DNA from 4 places in the Paenibacillus wynnii genome. Region 3 is predicted to be linked to each of the others. Evidence: riboswitches for the same ligand, from Rfam matches in the RefSeq annotation. Region 3 holds a riboswitch; each other region holds the start of a gene.

Region 1 (5,966 bases), on a different contig from region 3:
TGCGGGACTTAACCCAACATCTCACGACACGAGCTGACGACAACCATGCACCACCTGTCTCCGATGCTCCGAAGAGGGGCACTATCTCTAATGCTTACATCGGGATGTCAAGACCTGGTAAGGTTCTTCGCGTTGCTTCGAATTAAACCACATACTCCACTGCTTGTGCGGGTCCCCGTCAATTCCTTTGAGTTTCAGTCTTGCGACCGTACTCCCCAGGCGGAGTGCTTACTGTGTTAACTTCGGCACCAAGGGTATCGAAACCCCTAACACCTAGCACTCATCGTTTACGGCGTGGACTACCAGGGTATCTAATCCTGTTTGCTCCCCACGCTTTCGCGCCTCAGCGTCAGTTACAGCCCAGAAAGTCGCCTTCGCCACTGGTGTTCCTCCACATATCTACGCATTTCACCGCTACACGTGGAATTCCACTTTCCTCTTCTGTACTCAAGCCACCCAGTTTCCAGTGCGACCTCAGGTTGAGCCCAAGGTTTAAACACCAGACTTAAATAGCCGCCTGCGCGCGCTTTACGCCCAATAATTCCGGACAACGCTTGCCCCCTACGTATTACCGCGGCTGCTGGCACGTAGTTAGCCGGGGCTTTCTTCTCAGGTACCGTCACTCCGGTAGCAGTTACTCTACCGGACGTTCTTCCCTGGCAACAGAGCTTTACGATCCGAAAACCTTCATCACTCACGCGGCATTGCTCCGTCAGGCTTTCGCCCATTGCGGAAGATTCCCTACTGCTGCCTCCCGTAGGAGTCTGGGCCGTGTCTCAGTCCCAGTGTGGCCGTTCACCCTCTCAGGTCGGCTACGCATCGTCGCCTTGGTGAGCCGTTACCTCACCAACTAGCTAATGCGCCGCAGGCCCATCCCTCAGTGACAGATTGCTCCGTCTTTCATTCTCTCCTCAGGTGAGGAAAGAAATTATCCGGTATTAGCTACCGTTTCCGGTAGTTATCCCAGTCTAAGGGGCAGGTTGCCTACGTGTTACTCACCCGTCCGCCGCTAAATGATTTTGAAAGCAAGCTTTCAAAATCACTCCGCTCGACTTGCATGTATTAGGCATGCCGCCAGCGTTCGTCCTGAGCCAGGATCAAACTCTCCAAATTGTATTTAGAAAGAGCGATTGCTCATTTTTGAAACATCTGACGAGAATTAAAAAATTCTCTGATCATGGTCTTCAAGAAGTCCATGATTTTGGATTTTACTCTCGTAAAATCCCACTCACTCGTTGTTCAGTTTTCAAAGATCAAGTTCTCGTTGTCGGCGGTTAATGTCTCACCAGCAACTCTTATAATATATCATATCCAACCGTGTAATGCAAGCTCTTTTTTCAACTTCTTTTTCGAGCTCGGCATCAACATTTCTTGGCCGGAATAAGAATATATCATGTATAGAAATCAATTGCAAGCTTTTTTTGAATGACTTCTTTTTAGTTCATCATTCATTGGTGTAGGCAAATCTCTGATAACGCTTTCTTATAATAACTCAATACTAGCTCAAAAATCAACCATTACACAAAAATAAAAACAACCTGCTTAATAGTTAAGCAGGTTGTTCATTTATCACGTTTACTTTTAATTTGTATTAGTAGAATTTAGCCGAGGTATATTTGCTGGAGCTTTTGATTAATTCGGCTGTTTTCTTGTTCTTTATCAATCCAGCATCTACTGTTGTATCAACGGTTACCCATTTCCCATTCAGTAGAACTTCATTCCAAGCATGGTACTCACTAACATAACTCGTGTTGCCCATTACCAATTTGGCTGGAATGTCTACGCTACGTAGCATCGCAGCGAACAAGGAAGAGTAATCATAACAAATACCTTTTTTGTTCGTGATCGTATTATTAATATTAGGGATGTAATCCGTAGCAACATTGGCTGCCAATGTGTAGTCATACTGTACGTTCTTAACGATGTAGTTATAGATTGCTTTCACTTTGTCTTCATCTTTGGTCAGGCCTTGTGTCAGTTGTTGAGCTTTCTGGATGGCTTTATCTGAGGAATTCCATTTAATATTCTGAACAGAATTCAAATATACAACATTAGTATTGCTTAGAGATAAGTCAACTTCTTCAGAGTATATCACTCTGTACTTGTTGCCTGTTGTGTTCTCAAGAACTGACACCTTGTAAGAACCATTACCTTGTTGGAGGGGGAAAACTTCGGTTTGATTAGAGGATACCAGGTTATAAGTGTAGCTGCTATTATCCTTAGTAATCATTAGCTTGGTACGTTTATTCGACGGCACTTCATATTGTACTCCAATTACACCTTCAGCTAACTTTGACGTGTTCAACCAAGTGGTATCGGTAGTTGCTGCTTCTGCTGTAGTAACCTGTACTGAGGTAACTAACACGAATAGTGTCATTAACATGAAATAGAACTTCTTCATGGATAAAACTCCTTTCGGTAGCTGGCTGTCATCCTTTCGGGAAGACCCTTTAGCTTTGCGTCCCTACCTTTCGATAGGTTTGCCGTTATCGTTGTAGCTTTATCTACATCTACTAGAATCATAGGAGCGAGTAGATTAAAACAAAAAAAGCCTCTTTATTCGGTAGCTGGCTGCCATCCTTTCGGGAAGGCCCTTTAGCTTTGCGTCCCTATCTTTCGATAGGTTTGCCGTTATCGTGTTTAGCTTTATATCTATTATATTACCATGTTTTCGGTAATACTCAATAGACTGGTTGATAGAATCCTCTATTTTATAATTATATTTTACGATAATTCAAATTCTCTACATTATTCAGGGTAACTTGGCATGAATTATAAGACGGTGCGTCGGATTGACCAGCGGATCACAAGTAATAAGTGTAAGGATCGAGTCCTTGTTATTGCCCTTAAGAACAGAAACGTCCGTTGGCTCCACGATAGAAATATCATAAACTTCATAATTATAGTCTTGGTTCTTGGTCTTTACCGTAATAATGTCACCTATACCCACTTCATTTAATCTGTTGAACAATCTTCCTGTCTTTCTGGCTCTATGAGCAGCAATTGCTGAATTACCAATCTCACCTAGGGGTGTTGTTTCTTTCATATGTGCTGCTGCATGCTTCATATTCGCTTTCGTAGCTCCTTCAAGCACAGGAAGCTTCAGGTCTATCTTATTTATCTCGATGAGTGCAATCACATCTCCGCCAACCTCCTGCTGAGCCTGAGCAGAGTTGTCCCCTTCTGTCTGAGCTTGCTCGTCCAACGTGGATTCCTCAGCAAGCAGCTGAGTAACCTTAGCATATCTGCTTTGTAGCTCAGCATCATTAGAAGGAGTCTCACTATCTCTGTAACTCTGTTCCGCTTCATTTACCAGCCGATTCTGCTGCCAATCGTTAAACCACTCATTAGCTTTCGGATACAGTATGACCAAAATACCGCATAGTATCAGCAGGTAGGAAAACTTTCGCATAGAATGCACTCCTCTCTATTAATAAGATAAATATATCAAAAAACCCATTTTCGGCTGCCAAAAAAATTGATGACAACCGTTACAAAGGTGACCATAACCTTAGCCATTAATACTTGAACCCCGAATTTGTCAGTCAAAAGGTTCATTAACAGCAGGGAGATACCCAGCACTACCAGATTAAGTAGAATAAATCTCAATAGCTGCTTGCGGTCAAAGCCATCTGTGCTGCTACGCTCCCGGTCTCGGAAGGTCACCTTTTTATTAAGAATAAAGCTATTGGCAGTACCTGCACTGTAGGAGATGACTTGAGCCACACCATATACCATCCCAATGGAATGTAATAATGTAAATATCGCAAAATCAACCAATGTGTTAAGAACGCCAACTGCGTTGAATTTTAGAAATTGAATGACTCCGACACGCAGGCTTTTATCGGACATGACGTTGTACCTTCAGACTTGCCTCAGATATTTCTTCATCATCTTGGTATCCTGTCGTCTCACGAACAATATAAAGCGGTCTGTCTTTGGACTCATCATAAATCCTACCGATATATTCACCGATAACACCAAGCAGCATTAGCACGATACCATTGAAAAGCAGATTAACCCCTACAATAGAAGCCCAGCCGGGTACGGTCCACGAGGTGAATAATCTCTGGAACAATACAAGAAATAAGTAAATAAAGCTGGCAAAGGAAAGAAAGAAGCCAATATAGGAAGCGATTTTGAGCGGCTTATGTGAGAAAGAGGTTATTCCGTCTAATGCAAAGCGGATCATTTTTTTCAACGGATATTTGGTCTCGCCTGCAAAACGCTCTTCCCGTACGTATTCGACCATAGTCTGGCGGAAGCCCACCCAGCTTACCAAACCTCTAACATATCGATTCTTCTCTTTCAGTCCTCTTAGTACATCACATACTTTACGGTCAATAAGACGGAAATCACCTGTGTCCGTTGGAATCTCCACACTCGTCATACTGCTTAGAAGCCTGTAGAAGAGCTTAGCCGTTACCTTTTTGAAAAGAGTCTCTCCATGTCGTTTCAATCTCTTCGCATATACAACGTCGTAGCCTTCCTTCCACTTCTCGATCATCTCTAAAATGACCTCCGGCGGATCCTGAAGATCTGCATCGATCACTACAACCGCCTGACCTTCTGAATAATCCATACCCGCGGTTATTGCTACCTGATGGCCAAAGTTACGGGAGAAATCAATCAGCTTTACGTTCTTATCACGATTAGTGATTTCCCGCATAATTTCTACTGTACGATCACGGCTCCCATCATTAACAAATAAGAGCTCATAGGACTCCCCGCAGGTGTCCATTACTTTTTTTAATCGATCGTACGTGTGGGCAATAACTTCTTCCTCGTTGAACATAGGAATAATTACGCTGTATCTAGCTTTCATTACGTTCCTCCTCAAGCATAGTCATTCTTCAACATTTAAAACACCCAGGTGGGGAACCAGCGTAAAAAATATTTAACATAATCCCCGTTAACCTCCATACCCGATAGCACCGGATAAAATGCGATAAACAACAGCACTGCAAGCCCCATAAAGATATAACGAATGTAACGGGATTTTGGGTGCTTACCGTCAAGAAGCTTCATCATATAAACAAGACTAAGAATTAGAAATGGCACCATAGCAAAGTAGTGATAAAGAAAAGTCTCACGCGGAACAAGCATCCAAGGTACAAATTGAGAAAAGAAAGCGATCCAGATCATGTACAAACTTTTATCTTTACGTTTAATAGACAGCCATAAGGCACCCAACACTGCAAAGATTCCCACCCACCAAATGAGCGGATTACCCAGAGTGACAATGCTGGTTACTTTACCCGCAGGAAGACCTTCGCCACCGCTGTAGAACCAGACTGGTCTCTTCATAAATGGCCACTGCCACCAGGATGATGCAAAAGGATGCGTAGCTACTAGCTGACTATGGTAGTTGTACATATTCTTCTGGGCATCAACTAAGCCTTTAAGCGTGTAACCCTCCGTTGTCGGTGTCAGAACAGGGATGAAAGAAAGACTATATACAAGGACAGGAATAAGAACAAAGAAAACTATGCAGCTGAGCAAGGTAAGAGTCGTGTTCTTCCAAAAGACTTTGACAGCCCCCTGGCTGGCATGTTTCAGTTCCTGATCACTAAGTTTCCCTTCAACCAAAACTCTCTTGGCCGCACGATACTGCTTATGACGCTCGAACAATACTAGAGCGAGCATAATCGCCAGCCCGGCACCGCCATACAGCACGATCCATTTGGAGGCTACTCCGATCCCGAAGAACAATCCGGACCAGAATAAGGGAACCAAGGTTTTTCTAAGTGGAACCAAATAGAAGTTCATAGTGAAATACCGCTGCATGAAATAGAACATCAGCATGATGAAGAAGACGCCGTACACATCTATAGTGGAGATACGCGTTTGGGTGAAATGCATGAAATCTAGAGCAAATAATCCTGCAGCAAGAACGGCATATCTACTCTTTCCAAACAAGCGCAAAGCCATAATGTAGATGAGCGGAAGCATAGCTATTCCAAAAA
Region 2 (5,966 bases), on a different contig from region 3:
CATTTATGAGGTATGCAAAATATTTAACTTCATCCTCAAATAATTGAAACGGTGGAACTAACCAATATGTATTGCCATCGGATAGCATCGGAACAACATGCAACTCATTTTTTCCTGATATATAAAATAAACTTACGCTTTGGGCCATCGCCTGTATGTCTATTGAAAAATTAACCTTCATTCTGGATTAATTCCCCCAAACTTTTGATTAACATTACAAATGAAAATAAAATGCCGAAAGAGGCTCCTTTCGACATTGTCTAATCAATATTCTTTATTTGCTACCAGTGATATAATTATAGTATCCCTTTGCAACGTTAACCACCGTATCATAGCCGGTTTTTGCTAGAGCCGTGGTTCCAGCCCCCTTTAGAGCTGCCTGAACACCACCTTTTGCTACTGCTGCATATATGAATCCTCCGCTTGCATTCGATTGAACTCCTGGAAGGCCAAAGTTCTTTTGGACTGCATCATTAATACCATTCCCCCAGATCTTCGCCGTTTCAACAAATCCCTTAGCTTGCGATTTCACTACAGTACTTGCAGTTTGTTTTACTGTTTCAGCTGCTTTTGATACGCTTGATTTAGCAGTCTGGTACATGCTTTGCACATAACTTGTAGCTTGCTTTGTAATATTGATACTATTAATAGCCATTTTCCAACATATCCCTTTTAATAGATATAAATGGAATCTACTACATATCAGAAGCAGGAGTCTGTGATATTTCACACACAATGTTACCTGTTTATCGACCTTAATTTTCCGTTACTGCTTTTATGCGGATGTCTGAAACCTCCGATGCATCATATGTCAGGAAATAATTTGCAGCCAGGGCGAGTTGCTACTCCGATGAATAGCGGAGCCTCGCAAGCCCGAAACTGCAATATCCGTTCAAAAAAGATTAGCAGCATTATTCAGTTTTGGTCCTAATCCATTAAGCTAAAAAAGCTGTTTAGAAAAGCCTGGATTGGTTTATTAAGCAGGGATAAATAGTAAGAAGGAGAAGGTGAACTTTATGACTGACAATAAAAAACTCCAGGGTGATCAACGGGATCATCCAGAGCAATATCCTACGGAGAAAGAAAGCCTCTTCGACATGGATGAAAGTGAGCAGCATGTTGACCCTATTCCGGTTGAAGATTTAAATCTGGAGAAACAGGAGGAAAAGGATAAGGAAGGGACCAAGCATCGCTCCTCCAGTGATGAGAAATACCACACCGGCTTCTAAAAGTGTACACTATTCTAGGTCCGTAACTTTGAACACTCCCGCCACCTGTAGAGGTGTAGGATTCTTGGATAGTTGCTTCCAATGAAGCAGAGTTGTCATAATTCGATTTCCCAACATGGAAAATCGAATCCCAAGCGACCCCTGTGGTTCCCACAGTTGAGTGTACCTGCTATATAGCCATTTGTTTGATGTTGTGTGCAGCATTCTCATCCCGATCATGAAGTGAATCACAACATGGACAGGTCCACTGCCGTACCGAAAGGTTTTTCACTTCTTGGTTGATGAAGCCGCACACATGGCACGTTTGGCTGGTGGGTGCGAAGGTGTCAGCCATCTTAACCGTCCGTCCGTACCAACTCGCCTTGTATGTAATTTGGCGTTCGAACTCGCTCCAGGACGCATCGGCAATCGATTTCGCCAGCTTATGATTTTTGAGCATATTCGCTACATGAAGATTTTCTAGGCTGATCGTTTGGTTTTCACGGATCAGTCTGGTGGTGAGTTGGTGCAAAAAATCATGGCGACCGTTCGCAATCTTCTCGTGGATTTGGGCAACCTTCTGCTTGGCTTTAAACCAATTGGAGCCGCCTGTCGTGCGACGAGCCATGCGGCGTTGCCAGAAGGCTAACTTCTTCTCGTAGTGGCAAAACCACTTTGGGTTAGCCACACGTAATCCATCGGAGCAGATCGCAAACTCCTTGAGTCCAAGGTCTATGCCAATCGCCTTGTTGTTCTGCGGCAGGGGATGTATGTCAACCTCACAGACAATGGATGCAAAATACTTACCAGCCGCATTTCGTCGCACGGTGGCAGAAAGGATACGTCCCTCTAAGGCTCTGGAGTTGGCAAACCGAACCCAACCGAGCTTCGGGAGCTTAAGTTTGTTTTCTTTAATTGCAATGTTGCCGTTAGTCTGTTTCGTGGTATAGCTTTGCACGGGATGCTTACGGCTTTTAAAGCGTGGAGCCTGATTCTGTTTTTTAAAGAACCGATCAAAACTATCTGCCACGTGTCGAACGGCGGATTGCAAGGCGATACTATCCACCGTTTTAAGCCAATCAAACTGCCCTTTGAGAGCAGGAAGTTGTGTGGCACAGGTGTTGTAGGATAAGCCTTTGCCTGTTGTCGCATAGGTATCGTTCCACAATGCCAAGAAATGATTGAAGACGAAACGGCAACAACCAAACATCTGATGGATGAGTTGCTGTTGTTCCTTTGTCGGATAGATTCGGTACTTATAAGCTTTATGGACCCGTTTTTGTGAACCAAAATCTTGATCCGATGACAGCATGCCACACATCTCCTTTCAAAAGGGTTATAGGGAAATATTAGCACATATGTTCGGTTTCTTAAACCGCCGATTCATCCCCAACCTATAGAGGTAGGGGTGTTCTTGGCTTTTATTGATAAATATACACGGAGGGATTTCATTGCTGAAAACGTTACCTTTGAACAAACGCGGCATTCCGGCCAGCCGTATTGCACTGGGCTGTATGGGTCTTGGCGGAGGCTGGGATCGCGAGCCCATTACGCTGGAGAACATTAAGCAGGGGCATGAGGCCGTGGATGCCGCGCTCTCCATTGGCATCAATATGTTCGACCACGCTGATATATACACCCGTGGGAAAGCAGAGAAGGTATTCGGCCAGATCTTCAAAGAGCGTCCAAGGCTGCGGGAAGAAATAATTCTTCAATCCAAATGCGGAATTAAGTTGATGGAGCCGGGGGATGTTTCCAATGTTTTTGATTTCTCGGGCGAACACATTCTTAACAGTGTAGATGGAATCCTATCCCGGTTAGGGACGGAGTATATTGATATCTTGCTGCTGCATCGCCCCGATCCATTAATGGACCCGGAGGAAATAGGCGCTGCACTGCGTCAGCTAAAGGCCGCTGGCAAAGTCCGTCATTTCGGAGTCTCCAATATGAGCGCCGCCCAGATTAAGCTGCTTCAGGCATCCTGTGACGACCCTTTTATCGTTAACCAACTGGACATGAGCCTCGCGAAAATTGCCTGGCTGGATACTGTTGTGAGTGTAAACCGCGCGCCTTGGAAAGATAACACCTTTCCTGAGGGGACGCTTGAGCACTGCCGTATGGAGAATATTCAAGTTCAGGCATGGGGACCGCTCGCCCAAGGTATATTCAGCGGTCGTCCGCTGGATGATCAGCCGGAGAATGTCGTGAATACCGCCGCTATGGTGAAGTCTCTTGCTGAAGAGAAGAGCACTACACCTGAAGCCATCGTTTTGTCTTGGCTAATGACTCATCCGGCAGCTATTCAGCCAGTCATCGGAACAGTCAATCCTCAACGTATCGCTGCTTGCGGAGATGCAGACCAACTGGAATTGTCCCGAAAAGAGTGGTATGACCTTTATGTCAGCTCAAGAGGCGTCCAACTTCCCTAATTATCCCAATGTATTAGACTTTGTTCATTGATTTGATTTTTGTTATAATAGTATTAAATATCGTTAAGGGGCGTTGTCACATGCCAGAGAATTTGGGTCAACGCATCCATCAGCTACGTCTGGAGAAAGATCTCTCCCTATCCGAACTTGCGGATAGAGCTCATGTTGCCAAATCTTACCTAAGCAATGTCGAAAGAAACATTCAATCCAATCCCTCTATCATGTTCATTGAAAAGATCGCCGATGCGCTTCAGGTTTCTATGCATATTCTACTTTATGGTGAGCTTTCCGAGACTGAAGAGGCCCTTCTGGATTCCGATTGGTTCGGCCTTGTACAGGATGCTATGGCTTCAGGCGTTAGCAAACAGGAGTTTAAGGAGTTTCTGGATTATCAGAAATGGCGTCTTGACCAAAAAGCAGATTAATTTAAAAGCACCAAGAAGAAATATAAACAAAGTATACTGAAAACTTATACTTTGCTTATATTTGCAAAAAGCACAGCGAAGGTCGCTGTGCTTTTTCGTATGTAGCTGCCTCATCGTGTAGACTCTTTTACATGACCTGTAAAGATCTCTCATTGAAGAATTGCCGAACCTCTTCGGCTTTAATCCCTGCTTTTTTAGCCTTTAGGAGCAAATAGACCCATTCTAAATCCAGATCTATCTCACGTAGCCCTCCGTTATCCACCTGGTTGGACATTTCCAAAAAAATCTCCTCCTAAGATTCTAAGTCCCCAGGCAGTCCAGCCATCATAGTATTTCTACCTTAGACCTGAGACTTTGTGTCCCTGCCTTTCAGCAGGTTTACCCTTTACTGTACCCTCTAATATTAAAGGGTCGGTCTGTATTTCGATGATTCAGCTCTGTGCAATAACATTATACAAGGTATTGAAGGAAAAGTGTGTCGATTTGTGTAATTTTTATTGATAAGAATAGAGAGACAAATAGCTGATTTTGGCAATACTTGTACCAATAACAGCGTTTATAAGGAGTGATTAACTATTAATATAGTATGTAGAAAACTAGTGCTCTGGTATGTAATTAATAAATACCCAATTTTTAAATGTTGAAACGGGGGTTTTTAAGAAAAAAGTAGGACGGTAAGATCATTTTCATAGTCCTTTGGTTTGATAGCGATTGTTAGCATTCGTTATATGAATAAGGTATAAACCTATACCGTTTTGCGAACGGATTGGACAAAAGTATGAATTGATTACAACAGACGAAAGTAGCACAATAGTATAAGGTAATAAAATTTAAATTAGGTTATGATTATTATAGAATGAAAACGCAATCATCGCAGCTCTGAAAGCGCCTATACTTGCGCTTAAATTGGAGTTCATCCGTTAGGAGGATTTATTCATGGCAGCCAAAGAGCCCCACAACGAATCCCTTTGGAGTAAATATTACGGACCCAATCTCGGTTATATCCAAGAGAAATATGAGCAATTCGTCAAAGATCCGGCTTCTGTAGAACATAATTACCGGGACCTTTTTACAATTTCTGGACCTCCTCCATTGACTGCAGAAGAACAGCAAGACCCACAGCCAGTAGTTTCCGGAAATACGGAATGGCTTAAGAAGGCCGTAAGAGCATCCAAACTGATTGCCAACATTCGAATTCACGGCCATCTGGGAGCTAATATTGACCCGCTTGAGCGGAAACCAAACACTATGGCTAAATGGCTTAACCCTGAAACCTATGAGTTAACCCGCGACGATCTGGTTGCATTACCTGCTTCTCTGATTTGGGAGAATGCTCCGGCGGATGTACTTACCGGATGGGATGCCTATCACCGGATGCTTCAAATATATACACAAACCATCGCTTATGAATTCGGGCATGTGAACGCTGAACAGGAGCTCCGTTGGCTGAACAGCCAAGCGGAATCACCAAGCTCCCCCTCCCCTCTGAATAGTGCGGAACGCAAAGAACTGCTTAAGCGGCTCGTTCAGGTAGAGCAGTTCGAAACCTTTTTGCACAAGACATTTGTGGGACAAAAACGCTTCAGTCTCGAAGGAAACGATGCCCTCGTCCCTATGCTGGATGAAATCGTACGTGCCGCCGCACATGATGGTGCGGAGCATATTCTAATGGGCATGGCCCACCGCGGGCGGTTGAACGTGCTGGCTCATATTCTGGGAAAACCCTATGATATTATTTTCTCTGAATTCCATCATTCTCCGAACAAAGAGCTGTTCCCCTCTGAGGGGTCAATGGGCATTAACTATGGCTGGACAGGAGATGTGAAGTACCACTTAGGTGCAGATCGCGCAGTCCGTGAAGGTGAAACCGTGCGGACCCGTCTGACTCTGGCGAATAACCCCAG
Region 3 (5,966 bases):
AAAGAAATAATAAGCCATATTCTCCTGAGGATATTGAGTTGATCATCGCTGCAATTGTTGCTACTCCGGAAATGAGTGTACATGTTCCAATAAGCCTCCGAGGAAAACCGTCAGATTTCATCTCTTTTTCCTTATCCATGTTATCCCTCCGCTGGTTCTATATAATTTCATCAATAGCCTGCACATTTTTGGATTTATGGAAGAATTAAGCAGGATATTGTCATTCTACGGAGAATATCAACAATGTACAAGTATCAATTCAACAACAATAGATTTTTGATAACAGGAGGCAAAATAATGGTTAACTTGTTCGGTGGATTGTTGGGTAACTATTCTGAGATAAGTATTTCTGAGTTAAAGAGTCAATACGGGATTTATCTTACGCCCCAAGAAGAGATTCGGATGGGGTTCAAGCTGGTCCGCGATGCTTTTATTATTACGGATGACCGTTTGATTCTAATTGATCATCAGGGAGTAACAGGGAAAAAGACCCGCGTTGCCTCCATACATCTTAATTCCATCTATGAGGTTACTATGGAAACGGGCGGTACGGGCTTCGAGGATTGCGAAGTTACGCTTCATTACATTACCTCACCTTATCACAAGTCCAACAATCTGCAGACGTCCTTGTATAAGTTCGAGTTCGGCAAGAAATTCAATGTACAGCCTTTGTATACAGCATTGGTCAGTATTGCCAGCGAGAATTGTAAACGTCTGAATTCCTGATCTAAAGTACGAATATGTCCTCTGCCAGTGTGTTGGTGGGGGACATCGTTATGTTAAGAAAACAGAAAAGAGGCAAGAACATTGGGGACAACAATTTCAATGCGAGAGAAGTTATTTTTCTCGGGTGGCTTGCTGGGCCAGAATATTTTATATAGCTTTATGTCCACGTATATCTTGTTTTTTTACACGGATTTATTAGGGATATCTGCGACAACTGCTAGCGCTATATTAGTAGTCGCAAGTATATTTGATGCCTGTCTGGACCCTTTAATGGGCATGATCACCGATAAAACCCGAACGAGATGGGGGAAATTCAGACCCTACCTACTGTTTGCCCCGGGCTTGATTGCCGCTGCTACCGTATTATGTTTTTGGGATATTGGCGGTTCATCTACGACGACGCTTGTTTTTGCCACTGTCTCTTATTTACTTTGGGGGATGCTTTACACCGTTTGTGATACTCCGCTTTGGGCACTATCTTCTGTAATCTCTAAAGATCCTAATGAACGAACGCTCCTCGTAACCTTGGGGAAAATCGGGGGAATGATAGGTGCGGTCGCTATAACTGTCGGAGGCATTCAATTACTGTTAGCTTTCGGTGGAGAACGAGATACTCATGCCTATTTGTACTCCGCAATGATTATTGCCGTAATCGCAGCTATCTCCATATTTCTGGCAGGCTTCCATACCAAAGAGAGGGTAGCCCCTCCTGCGGAACAAATCCCCTTTCGTAGAAATCTGCAAACTATATACAAGAATAAACCTTTGTTAACTTTGTTGTCAGCCCTTTTGATCGTCAATTTGGTTATCGGGATAAGACAGAGCATTCAACTATATTATGTGGTTTATGTTTGGGGCGATTCGAGCTATATTAGTCAGTTGGGAATGAGTCTAGTTGTAGGAATGTTGCTGGGGATGATCGTGACACCAAAGCTACTCCGTGTATTTTCACATAAGAGAGTATTTATTATTTCTTGCATATTAGGCAGCCTATCCTGTTTGGTTCCTTACTTTAAAGGAGACGGCAATATAACATTTACGCTTGTATTATTCGCCGTCAGCTTCTTTTTTTCAGGAGTGACCACAATTGTAAGTACCTCCATGCTGTTAGACACTATTGATTATTCCGAATGGAAGCTGGGCTTCCGAGGCGAGGGGATTGTATTCTCAACGCATACCTTTATCACTAAATTTAGCGGGGCTGTTTCGAAGTTGATCATTGGTGCGAGCCTGGGATTGTTGAATTATATTGAGAACCAACCTGCTACCGCCAATCTTCAACAGGGTTTAAGTTTTGTGATGTTTGTTTTACCGGCATTGTGTTTTGTGATTGCTATCATTCCAATACTTTTTTATACCTTAAGCAATAGTCAGAGAAATCAGATGTTGATTGAACTCGAGACTCATAGAAGGAGTGTGTAGAATTGGACATATCTAGCTTGAATACCCTGATGGCCCCTCCTGACATCCATAATTATAAAAGAATATTGTGCGTACAGCCTCACCCGGATGATAACGAAATTGGAATGGGTGGAATTATTTCTACTTATGCTGACAAAGGCTGCGAAATTCATTACTTAACGGTGACCAACGGTGATCTGGGTTCCATGGATGAGCGTCTAACCCATGAAGAAGTCGCCGAGATCCGCACTAAAGAATTGGAGGAAGCCGGACGTTTCCTTGGAGCCTCGGTCTTCCATTCTTTACATTACGGTGATGGTACTTTAGAGAACATTCCTCGTTTAGCTGGAGAAATTGCCGAGATTATTCGAACGGTGAAACCAGAAGCCATATTCTGCCCCGACCCTTGGCTTACTTATGAAGCGCACTATGATCATATTATTACGGGAAAAGCGGTTGCGCATGCCTTCCTCTCTTCAGGTCTTGCCCGATATCCTAAAGGCACCCTTACCCACCCTTGGCAAGTATCGGCTATCGGTTTTTATTTCACGGCCAACCCAAATCTAATAATAGATACGACAGATGCCTTTGAGAAGAAATTCAAAGCTATAGAACTGCACCGCAGTCAATTTAACGACGAGATCCTGGCATTATACCGTATCTATTTCAAAGAGAAAGGCAGACAGCTTGCAGAAGGGAAGGATTTTGAAATAGGCGAAGGTCTTAAGGTACTCTCTCCTGTCCATTTACATTGCTTCGTAGATGCTATTCATATCTAAGGGAACAAAATAGCTAAACAAAAACACCCATATCAGCAATTTGTTGAAGTGTCTTAACTACACGTTCCTCACTATACGGTTTTAATATGAAAGATTTTGCACCTGCTATCATGGCTTCCCGAACTAATTTCTCTTGACCCATACTGGAAATCATAACTACTTTTGCTTTAGGGTCAATTTCCATTATTCCCTTGAGAGCATCTATACCTGAGCATTCCGGCATGGTGATATCCATCGTAACAATATCAGGTTGACATTCGACATATTTTTTAATAGCTGTGTGTCCATCTCCCGCTTCACCAACTACCTGAAAACCGTTTTTTCTTAATAATACTTGCAAACTCATCCGCACAAATGCTGCATCATCCACAATAAGAACCTTTTTCATCTCAGTAGCCTCCTAGTCTTCAAAAAAGCTTGTAAAAATAAAAAACCCTTCAGCAGTTGAAGGGTTCAATGACCTTAAAAGGTCAAATCAAAAAAATTCTCAACCTGCAACCTGGCTTTCGTAGTTCGTAGGAACCTTAGACCCATGGCTTTGCGTCCCTACCTTTCAATAGGTTTGCCCTTGATATATAGTTAAAAAGACCTAAATATATAATAGCCATTTATAGTATTTCTTTCAAGTACAATTATAAAAGAGTGTCAATCAACAGCGTAACACAATTTCTGCCCCTAGCCTTGGATTGATATAGGGCATCGTCTCCGAGCTTGTAGATATCCTCTTCACGGAGACCTTCCAATGTGACTACCGCTACACCTATTGAAACGGTTATGATTCCGTATTCGGAGCTCATCGCGTGCTCTATTCGTAAATCCTCGACATTCCTTCTAATCCCCTCGGCAAATTGCCCAGACTGCTGGGGAGTAAAACCGGAGACAATTATACCGAATTCTTCTCCTCCCAATCTAAATACGTAACCGTTGGCCCTTCCGGCGAACTCTTTAATATTCTCCCCAAGCTTGCGCAGGATATTATCGCCTTCATAATGCCCATACGTATCATTATATTTTTTGAAATAGTCGATATCGAGCATGATGTAGGTTAAATAGTCTTTATTTCTGGCGGCTGTATCTACTTCCTCTTGAAAGATTTTATTGAAGTATCTTCTATTGTACAGACCTGTTAATTCATCCGTTATAGAGATTTTCTCAATTAATTGAATATATTTATTAAGCTCATCATTGTTCAGCTCCAGCTCTTGAGTCCGTTCCACTACCAGTTCTTCCAAATGCTCTTTATGTCGTCTAAGTTCTTCTTCCGCCTTCTTTCGCTCGGTTATATCTTTAACCGTCCCTTGAATGGCTGGCTTGTCCATATAGTTGATTATCGTTACTTTATGAATCACATATACCTCACGGGTATTGTCCTTATACCTAAGACTTGTTTCATATTCTTGGGGAGCGTTCTTCCCATCAAACCTTCTCGAGTAAAAGTGCATCACTTTTTTCCTCTCCGGCTCACTGATGAACTTCTCGAAGGGCTGATCTATCATTTCTTCCATCTCATACCCCAGCATATCGGCTAAAGCCGCATTTACATATTTGCATTTTTTGTCTTGAGTAATAAAGATACCGTCCTGCAAGTTGTTGACAAGCTCCCGATACTTCTCTTCGGATCGCTCCAGATCGGAGTATAAACTAGCATTCTCAAGTGAAAACACCATTTCCCTGGATAACAGATTGATCACTTTCATCCGTTCCTTTGTAAATACACCTGATACCAGATTATTTTCCAGATATATGATCGCTATCGTCTTGTTTTGATTAATCAACGGCATACACACCATTGACTTAGGTCGATGCTTAACAATGTACGAGTCATTTACAAACTGCGTTTCAGAAAAAGCATCGTTGTAGATCAGACTTTCCCCCTTTTCCTCCACATGATTCAGAATAGACTCTGGTAAATTCCGATATAGTGAGTAGTCGTGGATCACAACATTTATCTTATTATGTTCTGGGCTATATTCCCCCTCCACAAGCAAGTTGGAGTTGGATCTCATCACGATGCAGCCTCTTTGGGCCCCCGCATTTTTAATTACAATGTCCATTAGTGCTTCCAGCAGTTTGTTCAGATCAATTTCCTTGGAAATCGCCTGCGAAGCCATAATCATAGAATTCAAATCAATACTTTCAGTGAAATCAGTAATCGTCTTTCCAAGTAAGAAATCCTTGGTGTTAATTTTGATCATCGTATTAGGATGCTGTTCACTTAAATGCTTAATCTTACCCTTGGCACCCCAGACGGTATAGTAATATAGAGCTTGTCTTAGAAGGTACGCGGCAAACTCTCTATACTCTCTGCTGTAATAAAATTTGGCGGCCAGTTCATTCGTCAGCGCCTTGTACCTTACAAAATCCCCTTTTTCACTGGCTTCGATTGCAAGATCGTAGTATTTACCAGCCAACTCATCCTTTCCGGAAAAAACTCTGGCCCATTCTGCCTTCATTAGGTATTCATGCTGCTGGAAATTTGTTGGGGAATGCTTCGCCCATTTTTTCACCCTGCTGAATTCTTTACGCATTCTTGCTTTTGCCTTAACTTTCTCAAAGGTATTTAAGTCCTGATAACAGTAAGCTAAGTTCAGGAATGTGTACAAAGCGAACTCTTCCATGAAAGCAGACCCTGCAAGTGTATCTATAATCGGGTACGCCTTGTCTATAAACTCCAACGAACTTTTGTAGCTTTCATAAGTGAAATGCAGCTTCATTTTATAAATATAGTAAATAGCAATCCCTGAATAATACTTCGCTTCTTCAAGCTGCTCAACATAGGCCTTTTCGCTGAAGGTCCCGTCATTTAGAGAAAGGATGTCGTCTAATTCTCCCGCAAGGCTAAGAAGCTGCTGTCTGAACAGCTTAGCAGTCGCCAGGGCTTCCTTATACTTCGTATTCTCAATCATGGCGATGGATTTGCTGTTCTCCAGCAGATTTGTAGGAATATCCATGGTTGGATTCCAAAGATTCAGATAAAAGCAGGCGTGTGCAAGATACAGCATATCCCCTGACCGTAAACTGGATTCAATCGAGGTTGTATACCAATCCTCTAGAGTCTCC
Region 4 (5,966 bases), on a different contig from region 3:
TCAGTCCACTAATGATAACGGCGAACTCCTCGCCGCCATAGCGTGCAGCGAAGCAGTTGCTATTCGATTGCTCTCTCAATACTTCTCCTATTCTTCGAATAACCGTATCACCTGTTAAATGTCCATATTTATCGTTTACCTGCTTGAAATTATCGATATCTATTAAGGCCAGGTGCAGGGGATAATCCCGTACACTATCCATTTCTGCGCGTAGACGTTGTTGGAAGCATCTATGATTGTTAAGACCAGTCAGGGCATCTTTGCTTGAGACTTCATCATTAACTTTCTTCTGAATACGGTGTTTCTCCTCATTCATTAGTGCCGCTTTTTCACCGTTTATAATTTTAAGCCCACGATATACGATTCCGAGACTGGCTAGTGTTATAAATAGTATTAAGCTGTATCCCACAGCCTTTTGATACATGGGCAACTCAAACCTGTAAGAAGGATTGAAGAGCATAATGGCCAGATATGGCAACAATGTACTGAAACATGCGAATAACACTTTTCGATATTGAAAGTAGAGGACGGAGGAGAGAATGGGCAGAACAACCACAATTTGGACGCCCGAGACATCGATTGGGGCCATCGCTTGAATCAATGCAGCGAATCCGGAACCGATGGAGATGATTGCATAATCCTGCCACCGCTTATCGAGATGATAGACAAGCTCAGCTAGCAATAAAATCCCGAGTAGAATGCCATTTTGAAGTAAAATGTATTTCAATAGGTGATGGATCGTAGAATGTTGTTGTATGGCGAAAGGCCATGTTCCAATAGTAGCTAAGAACATTAATAGTCCAACCAGCCAATATAACGTTCTTATTTTACGATTCCAATCACTTAACTTCTGAGAGGTATTAAGAAAAATTCTGATCATAACCCGACACTCCATTCCAAAGGACTTGAATACGATTCTTACCCGTCCGCTTAGCTTCGTACATCAGAGCGTCCGCTGATCTGAACAGATCATCCTTTCCCATACCCCTCTGATATTGAACGATACCCATACTTACTGTTATCTTATGATTATCAATAGAGCCCAAACGCAGTTGAGATACTTGTACTCGAATTTGTTCTAGCAGTTGAAGGCTTTGATCTATTGTTTTCCCTGTCAGGATGAGCACGAACTCCTCTCCACCGTAGCGTACCGCAACATCTTCACTGGAGATTGCAGCAAGTAATAGCTGAGCTGTCTCACGTAGCACCATGTCTCCCTCACAATGGCCGTACGTATCGTTAATGTTCTTGAAATTATCAAGATCCATTACAGCAAGACATAAAGGAAGCCCGTAACGCTCATGCTGCTCAATAAGAGAGACCATGTAGTCTTGGAAAGTTACATAATTGGTAAGACCCGTCAAATGATCATATTTCGATTGATTCTCAACGGCAATTGAATCGGCGAACGCCTCTACTTCAGAACGTACGGCACGTTCCAGAGCAGCTATAAGCTCCACACCTCTTCGCAGTATCATTTCCCCAATAAGGCTCGTACCCATAATCATACCCATGATCGTAAATAAGTCATAAATCATGACTTGCTGGCGCAACGTTTCTACAAAGCTATACAAAATAAAATAACAAATCAAAGACATGACAGAAGCAAACCAAAGCCTAGAGCGTCTAAAATAAAGAATAGAAATGATGATAGGAATGTCGAGTGCGATGTACAATCCATTAATTCGAGTGCCGAAGGTGAGCATAACTACAATGGCAAACACAAATCCAAGTGAGATGAGGATGAAATCTAGATTAACTTTGATATAACGCAGTGCCAATTCAGCAAGTAATAAAGATATCCCAAAGGCTGTAGTTGAAACTAATATGGTAGGTAGAAAGATAGCCTCAGATTCCTTATTCGCTACCTCGCTTGCCAACAGGTGGAAGATTAACCCGGCAATAAGGATAAGCCCGGCCATCAACCAAAAGAGATAAAGTACCCACCTATTCAAAATTTTGTTTTTTTTCTGGAGGGTTATGCTCACCATAAGTCAATCACCGCTTTTTTTGATTATTCACTATCCAAAACTATCAAGCCGCCATACAAGATTGTAATGTTGAAAAATAAAAAAACACACCCCGAGATCTAAGATCTCAAAAGGTAACTGGCTGGCATAGCTTTACGCTGTAGCCCCTGTAGCTTTGCGTCCCCGTGTTTCCACGGGTTTGCTCTTTTCTTTTATTTTGGTATGTTCTACTTAGATTATCGGTTGTTTTATCTGAAAATACAATACTATAGTCTTATAAATAAAGGTATTTAGACCTAATATTTTTCTATTTAACTAGGATCTATGTTTAAGCTGCGAAAAAATACGAAAGTTTTTTGCGTAATAAAAAAACAGCAAGTCTCGTATTGGGAGACTTGCTGTTTTGAATTCCAATCTACTATTTGCGTGGAAGCGGAGAGAGTTTTTCAGCCTGCAGGCCCATCTTTTTGAGCAGAATGATCATTTGTTCCTTCTCTTCATCACTTAGGCCGCTAAAGGCAAGGTGGATGCGCTCCGAATATTTCGGATACATCTCATTCATCAGTCGTTCGCCTTCTGTAGTTAATTCCGCAAAGATTACACGGCGGTCACTTGGGCAAGGCTTGCGTTGAAGATACCCGCGTTCTTCCAGCTTGTCAATTACATAGGTAACATTTCCGCTTTGCAGCAGAAGCTTGGCGCCAATCTGTTGAATAGGTTGGGGTCCTTTGTAATAGAGGACTTCCATAACAGCAAAAGCTGTAGGATTAAACCCTTCAATCTTGCTGCCGGTAACAGCATGTTCGTTGATGCTTTTGAAAGACTTGGCAAAAACCCGGTACAAATGCAGTGTTAATTGAGTATCGCGTTCATAGGATTGTATCATGCTTCTCCACCCTTATCTTTAATCGTGTGATCTCGTCGCACGGCTAGTAGTATATTGTCTGATTTGAAAGGGTCACCTGTGCAGCGAACCTATTTATAGCTTTACAATACGTCAAACAATGGAAGAAGAACATGTGATTTGTCACAATGAGCACACTTTTAATTATTAAAAATCAAACAATTATTAAAGATAATAAAAAAATTAAAGACTTTCATATCCGCCCTTGTACGCAGGGCAATTTCAGCCTCTGGCAGAGGTCGTACTTACATCTGCGGACGGATGAAGGGTGTCTTGCTCTGTTTTAATATGGATAAATAAGGAACTGAGGAGACAGGGGAGTGACCGGAAATGAAAGAATTTCAAGATCATCAGGCCAACAAGGAAGGGAAACTATCGGCGAATAGGCCGTTTGTTCTATTAATTACTGCGCAGCTAATATCCAATGTAGGGGAAGCGGTAAGCTTAAGGAACTTGTGCCTCAAGCACAGATGGACAGTGCCGTTGCGCTCAGCTCTTCAATAGAGCAAATTACCAAAATCATCGGACCCGCACTTGGGGGCTTGCTGGTTGCCGGGTTCGGCATCTCGGCGTGTTATCTTATTGATTCGGTTACCTATCTTATTTCTGCGGTAATCTTGCTGGGACTTCCTCATAAGGGGGCTTTCAAACTGGAAAATCGGGATACAACCGTAGATAAGCTGCAAAAACAACAATCCTTTAGACATGAAATGGAGGCCGGTTTACGTATTATTGCTGGAATGCCGGCAGTGCTTACTGGCATCGTCATGCTGGTATCTGTTCTCCTGGTGCTGCAAATTGCTGATTCCCAGATCGTGACACTCTTTCGTGAAATCCCGGGTATTAACGGTGATCTGCTAGGCTGGTGTGTAGGGGCAAGCGGGTTAGGGACATTGTTCTCGGCATTGCTCGTGAGTAAAAGGAAAGGCGGAACCCGTCCTTTGATCTACATGGGGGCTGGTGCAGTTCTTATGGGTACTGTCTTCGCAAGCGCCGCGCTCATTACCTACTATGTTCAGGCGGGGATCTTAATGAATGTGGCCCTGTTCGGTTCCTTCTTGCTGGCAGGATTGGGTGCCGGCCTAGCCTTTATACCCTTTCAGTCTATGCTGCAGCAGCGGACGCCGGAGGCTTACACAGGCCGTGTATTCGGTACCGTAGGCAGCTTGACGAGTGCGGCGGTTATTCTGGGGCCGGTAGCTGGTGGAGCCTTAGTGACGGCCTCGGGGCCAATATCTGCCTTCCTCCTCTCAGGTATACTGACGCTGTTGCTCGGATTAGCTCTTCTAATTCTTCGTGTTAAAATTGAGAGAAGAGATGAAGCGGCAACTATTCGAAAAGAAGCAGTGGCGGCATCGTAAATTCCTTTCCCAATATACCCACGGATATTACATCATGGATGGATTAGAGAAGAATTTAGTAATGTTTTCCGCTGAAGTAGCGGAGAGGGCGGAACAATTGCGGAAAAGCGGTAGCGGTCGCCCGAAAGTTTTCCGAAGGAAAACTAGCTTCGAAAGCATCAGCTGTCTCCGGGTTTTTACCGCTAAGGAAAATAAATAAAATCTGGAGATCACAGCGATTGGAGCAACGGACCGTTCGCGGAGCGTCCACCAGAACACCGGCTTCAATCCTACTCTGAAATAAAGAGCGGTATGCTTAATACAAAATACAATGTATAATACCGCTCATCGGATAGTGAATTATAGATGTGGCATGGAAACCATATGTCACCCATTAACATTTAGGAGATGGAGTATGGAAGAGATAGAAACAGATCAATCCATTGTGCTTGACGTATATATTGAAGAGGCAGGATATGAGGCAGGGGATCCGCGCATATCCGATATTACGTTTCAGGTTCGGAGCGGAGAGCTGCTGGGTTTGATAGGGCCCAATGGTGCCGGCAAAAGCACAACGATCAAGACGGTTCTAGGTTTGCTGAAGCATGCCAAAGCTAAAGTTAAGCTGGGGGGTTCAAATAAGTCTTACGCTTATGTGCCGGAGCAGCCGGTATTCTATGAGGATCTTACGTTGTGGGAGCATCTGGATTTAGCAGCTGCCGCCTACGGACTGGAGTATGCACAATTTCAGGAAACGGCTGAACGGCTGCTGAAGCAGTTCGGCATGGAGCCTGTCCGCAATGATCTTCCGGCGGGATTCTCCAAAGGAATGAAGCAAAAAATGATGCTGATGCTCGGGTTTCTGGTACAGCCTGACGTATATATCGTGGATGAGCCGTTTATTGGGTTGGACCCCCGTGCGACTAAGGACTTTTTGCGGCTGCTGGAGGCTGAGCGTAAGCGTGGCGCAGGTGTATTAATGTCAACACATGTACTGGATACCGCTGAGAAAATATGTGATAATTTCGTGCTTATCTCCGGAGGGAAAGTTGCTGCTTCCGGTACACTGGAGGGTATCCGCGCTTATGCCGGATTACCGGAGGCGTCGCTGTTTGATTGCTTTGACGAATTAACATGAGTAAACAGGCCTTTGCTTTTCCTACATCTACAAGACTGTTTCTACGGCGGCTGATTTCCCACTGGCAAGAGCAATCCGCCATTATCCGCACCGCTGCTGACTGGACGGTTCTGCTCTATATTATTATCCCGGGAGGTCTGCTCGGGGGCCGCCTGTACTACGGATACTGGAACAATGAACTCCCAAACTGGACTTCAGTAGTACCTTTTATGCTAATGCCTGCTTTACTGGTTATCGTGATAGGTACTGGAGGAATGGTGCTTCTGCTGCAGGAGGGCGATTTGCTGTTTTTAAGGCAGCGGCAGGACTGGATCAATACTATTATAAGTCGGGGTATTATTTATAGTCTGGCAGTCACCTCACTCAAAATAGCGGCTGTGTATACACTGATGCTGCCTTTTATTATCCGTGGTTACGGATTGACTTGGGATGCGGCCCTTTCGCTGCTAATCCTAACTCTAGCTTGCAGCTGGTGCGTTAAGCTGCTAGGGCATATTGTGAAAGTGCAGCATCAAGGGTGGCGCCGATGGCTATGGCAAGTTCCGGCAGTTGCCCTGCCCTGCGGCATTTATTTTCGAGTAGCCCAGCTTGGGGATACCTATTCTATGCTTATG

What was found. Region 3 has a riboswitch for cyclic di-GMP ahead of PWYN_RS23400 (response regulator). Riboswitches for the same ligand answer to the same signal wherever they lie in the genome.
Region 1: it holds a riboswitch for cyclic di-GMP, as region 3 does, so the genes downstream of both, PWYN_RS08615 (transglutaminase-like domain-containing protein) here and PWYN_RS23400 (response regulator) in region 3, are expected to answer to the same signal.
Region 2: it holds a riboswitch for cyclic di-GMP, as region 3 does, so the genes downstream of both, PWYN_RS28665 (anti-repressor SinI family protein) here and PWYN_RS23400 (response regulator) in region 3, are expected to answer to the same signal.
Region 4: it holds a riboswitch for cyclic di-GMP, as region 3 does, so the genes downstream of both, PWYN_RS27955 (GGDEF domain-containing protein) here and PWYN_RS23400 (response regulator) in region 3, are expected to answer to the same signal.

What each region holds. Positions count from the first base shown of each region.
Region 1 covers NZ_JQCR01000002.1:1,348,669-1,354,634, forward strand. Annotated here, with positions in the region: rRNA gene PWYN_RS08610 (16S ribosomal RNA) at 1-1,113, opposite strand, end outside; gene PWYN_RS08615 (transglutaminase-like domain-containing protein) at 1,592-2,401, opposite strand; cyclic di-GMP riboswitch class I at 2,415-2,495, opposite strand; cyclic di-GMP riboswitch class I at 2,560-2,640, opposite strand; gene PWYN_RS08620 (class D sortase) at 2,753-3,412, opposite strand; gene PWYN_RS08625 (GtrA family protein) at 3,448-3,852, opposite strand; gene PWYN_RS08630 (glycosyltransferase family 2 protein) at 3,842-4,825, opposite strand; gene PWYN_RS08635 (glycosyltransferase family 39 protein) at 4,861-5,966, opposite strand, start outside.
Region 2 covers NZ_JQCR01000002.1:1,635,217-1,641,182, forward strand. Annotated here, with positions in the region: gene PWYN_RS09890 (hypothetical protein) at 1-181, opposite strand, end outside; gene PWYN_RS09895 (hypothetical protein) at 275-655, opposite strand; gene PWYN_RS09900 (hypothetical protein) at 1,017-1,229, shown strand; gene tnpB (IS200/IS605 family element RNA-guided endonuclease TnpB) at 1,399-2,520, opposite strand; gene PWYN_RS09910 (aldo/keto reductase) at 2,660-3,637, shown strand; gene PWYN_RS09915 (helix-turn-helix domain-containing protein) at 3,718-4,062, shown strand; gene PWYN_RS28665 (anti-repressor SinI family protein) at 4,190-4,336, opposite strand; cyclic di-GMP riboswitch class I at 4,371-4,455, opposite strand; gene PWYN_RS09920 (2-oxoglutarate dehydrogenase E1 component) at 4,999-5,966, shown strand, end outside.
Region 3 covers NZ_JQCR01000003.1:1,700,729-1,706,694, forward strand. Annotated here, with positions in the region: gene PWYN_RS23385 (PH domain-containing protein) at 298-726, shown strand; gene PWYN_RS23390 (MFS transporter) at 808-2,148, shown strand; gene PWYN_RS23395 (PIG-L deacetylase family protein) at 2,151-2,906, shown strand; gene PWYN_RS23400 (response regulator) at 2,920-3,294, opposite strand; cyclic di-GMP riboswitch class I at 3,397-3,483, opposite strand; gene PWYN_RS23405 (diguanylate cyclase) at 3,539-5,966, opposite strand, start outside.
Region 4 covers NZ_JQCR01000002.1:1,412,988-1,418,953, reverse strand. Annotated here, with positions in the region: gene PWYN_RS08890 (GGDEF domain-containing protein) at 1-880, opposite strand, end outside; gene PWYN_RS27955 (GGDEF domain-containing protein) at 861-1,991, opposite strand; cyclic di-GMP riboswitch class I at 2,101-2,184, opposite strand; gene PWYN_RS08880 (MarR family winged helix-turn-helix transcriptional regulator) at 2,389-2,856, opposite strand; gene PWYN_RS08875 (MFS transporter) at 3,330-4,235, shown strand; gene PWYN_RS08870 (ABC transporter ATP-binding protein) at 4,630-5,352, shown strand; gene PWYN_RS08865 (ABC transporter permease) at 5,349-5,966, shown strand, end outside.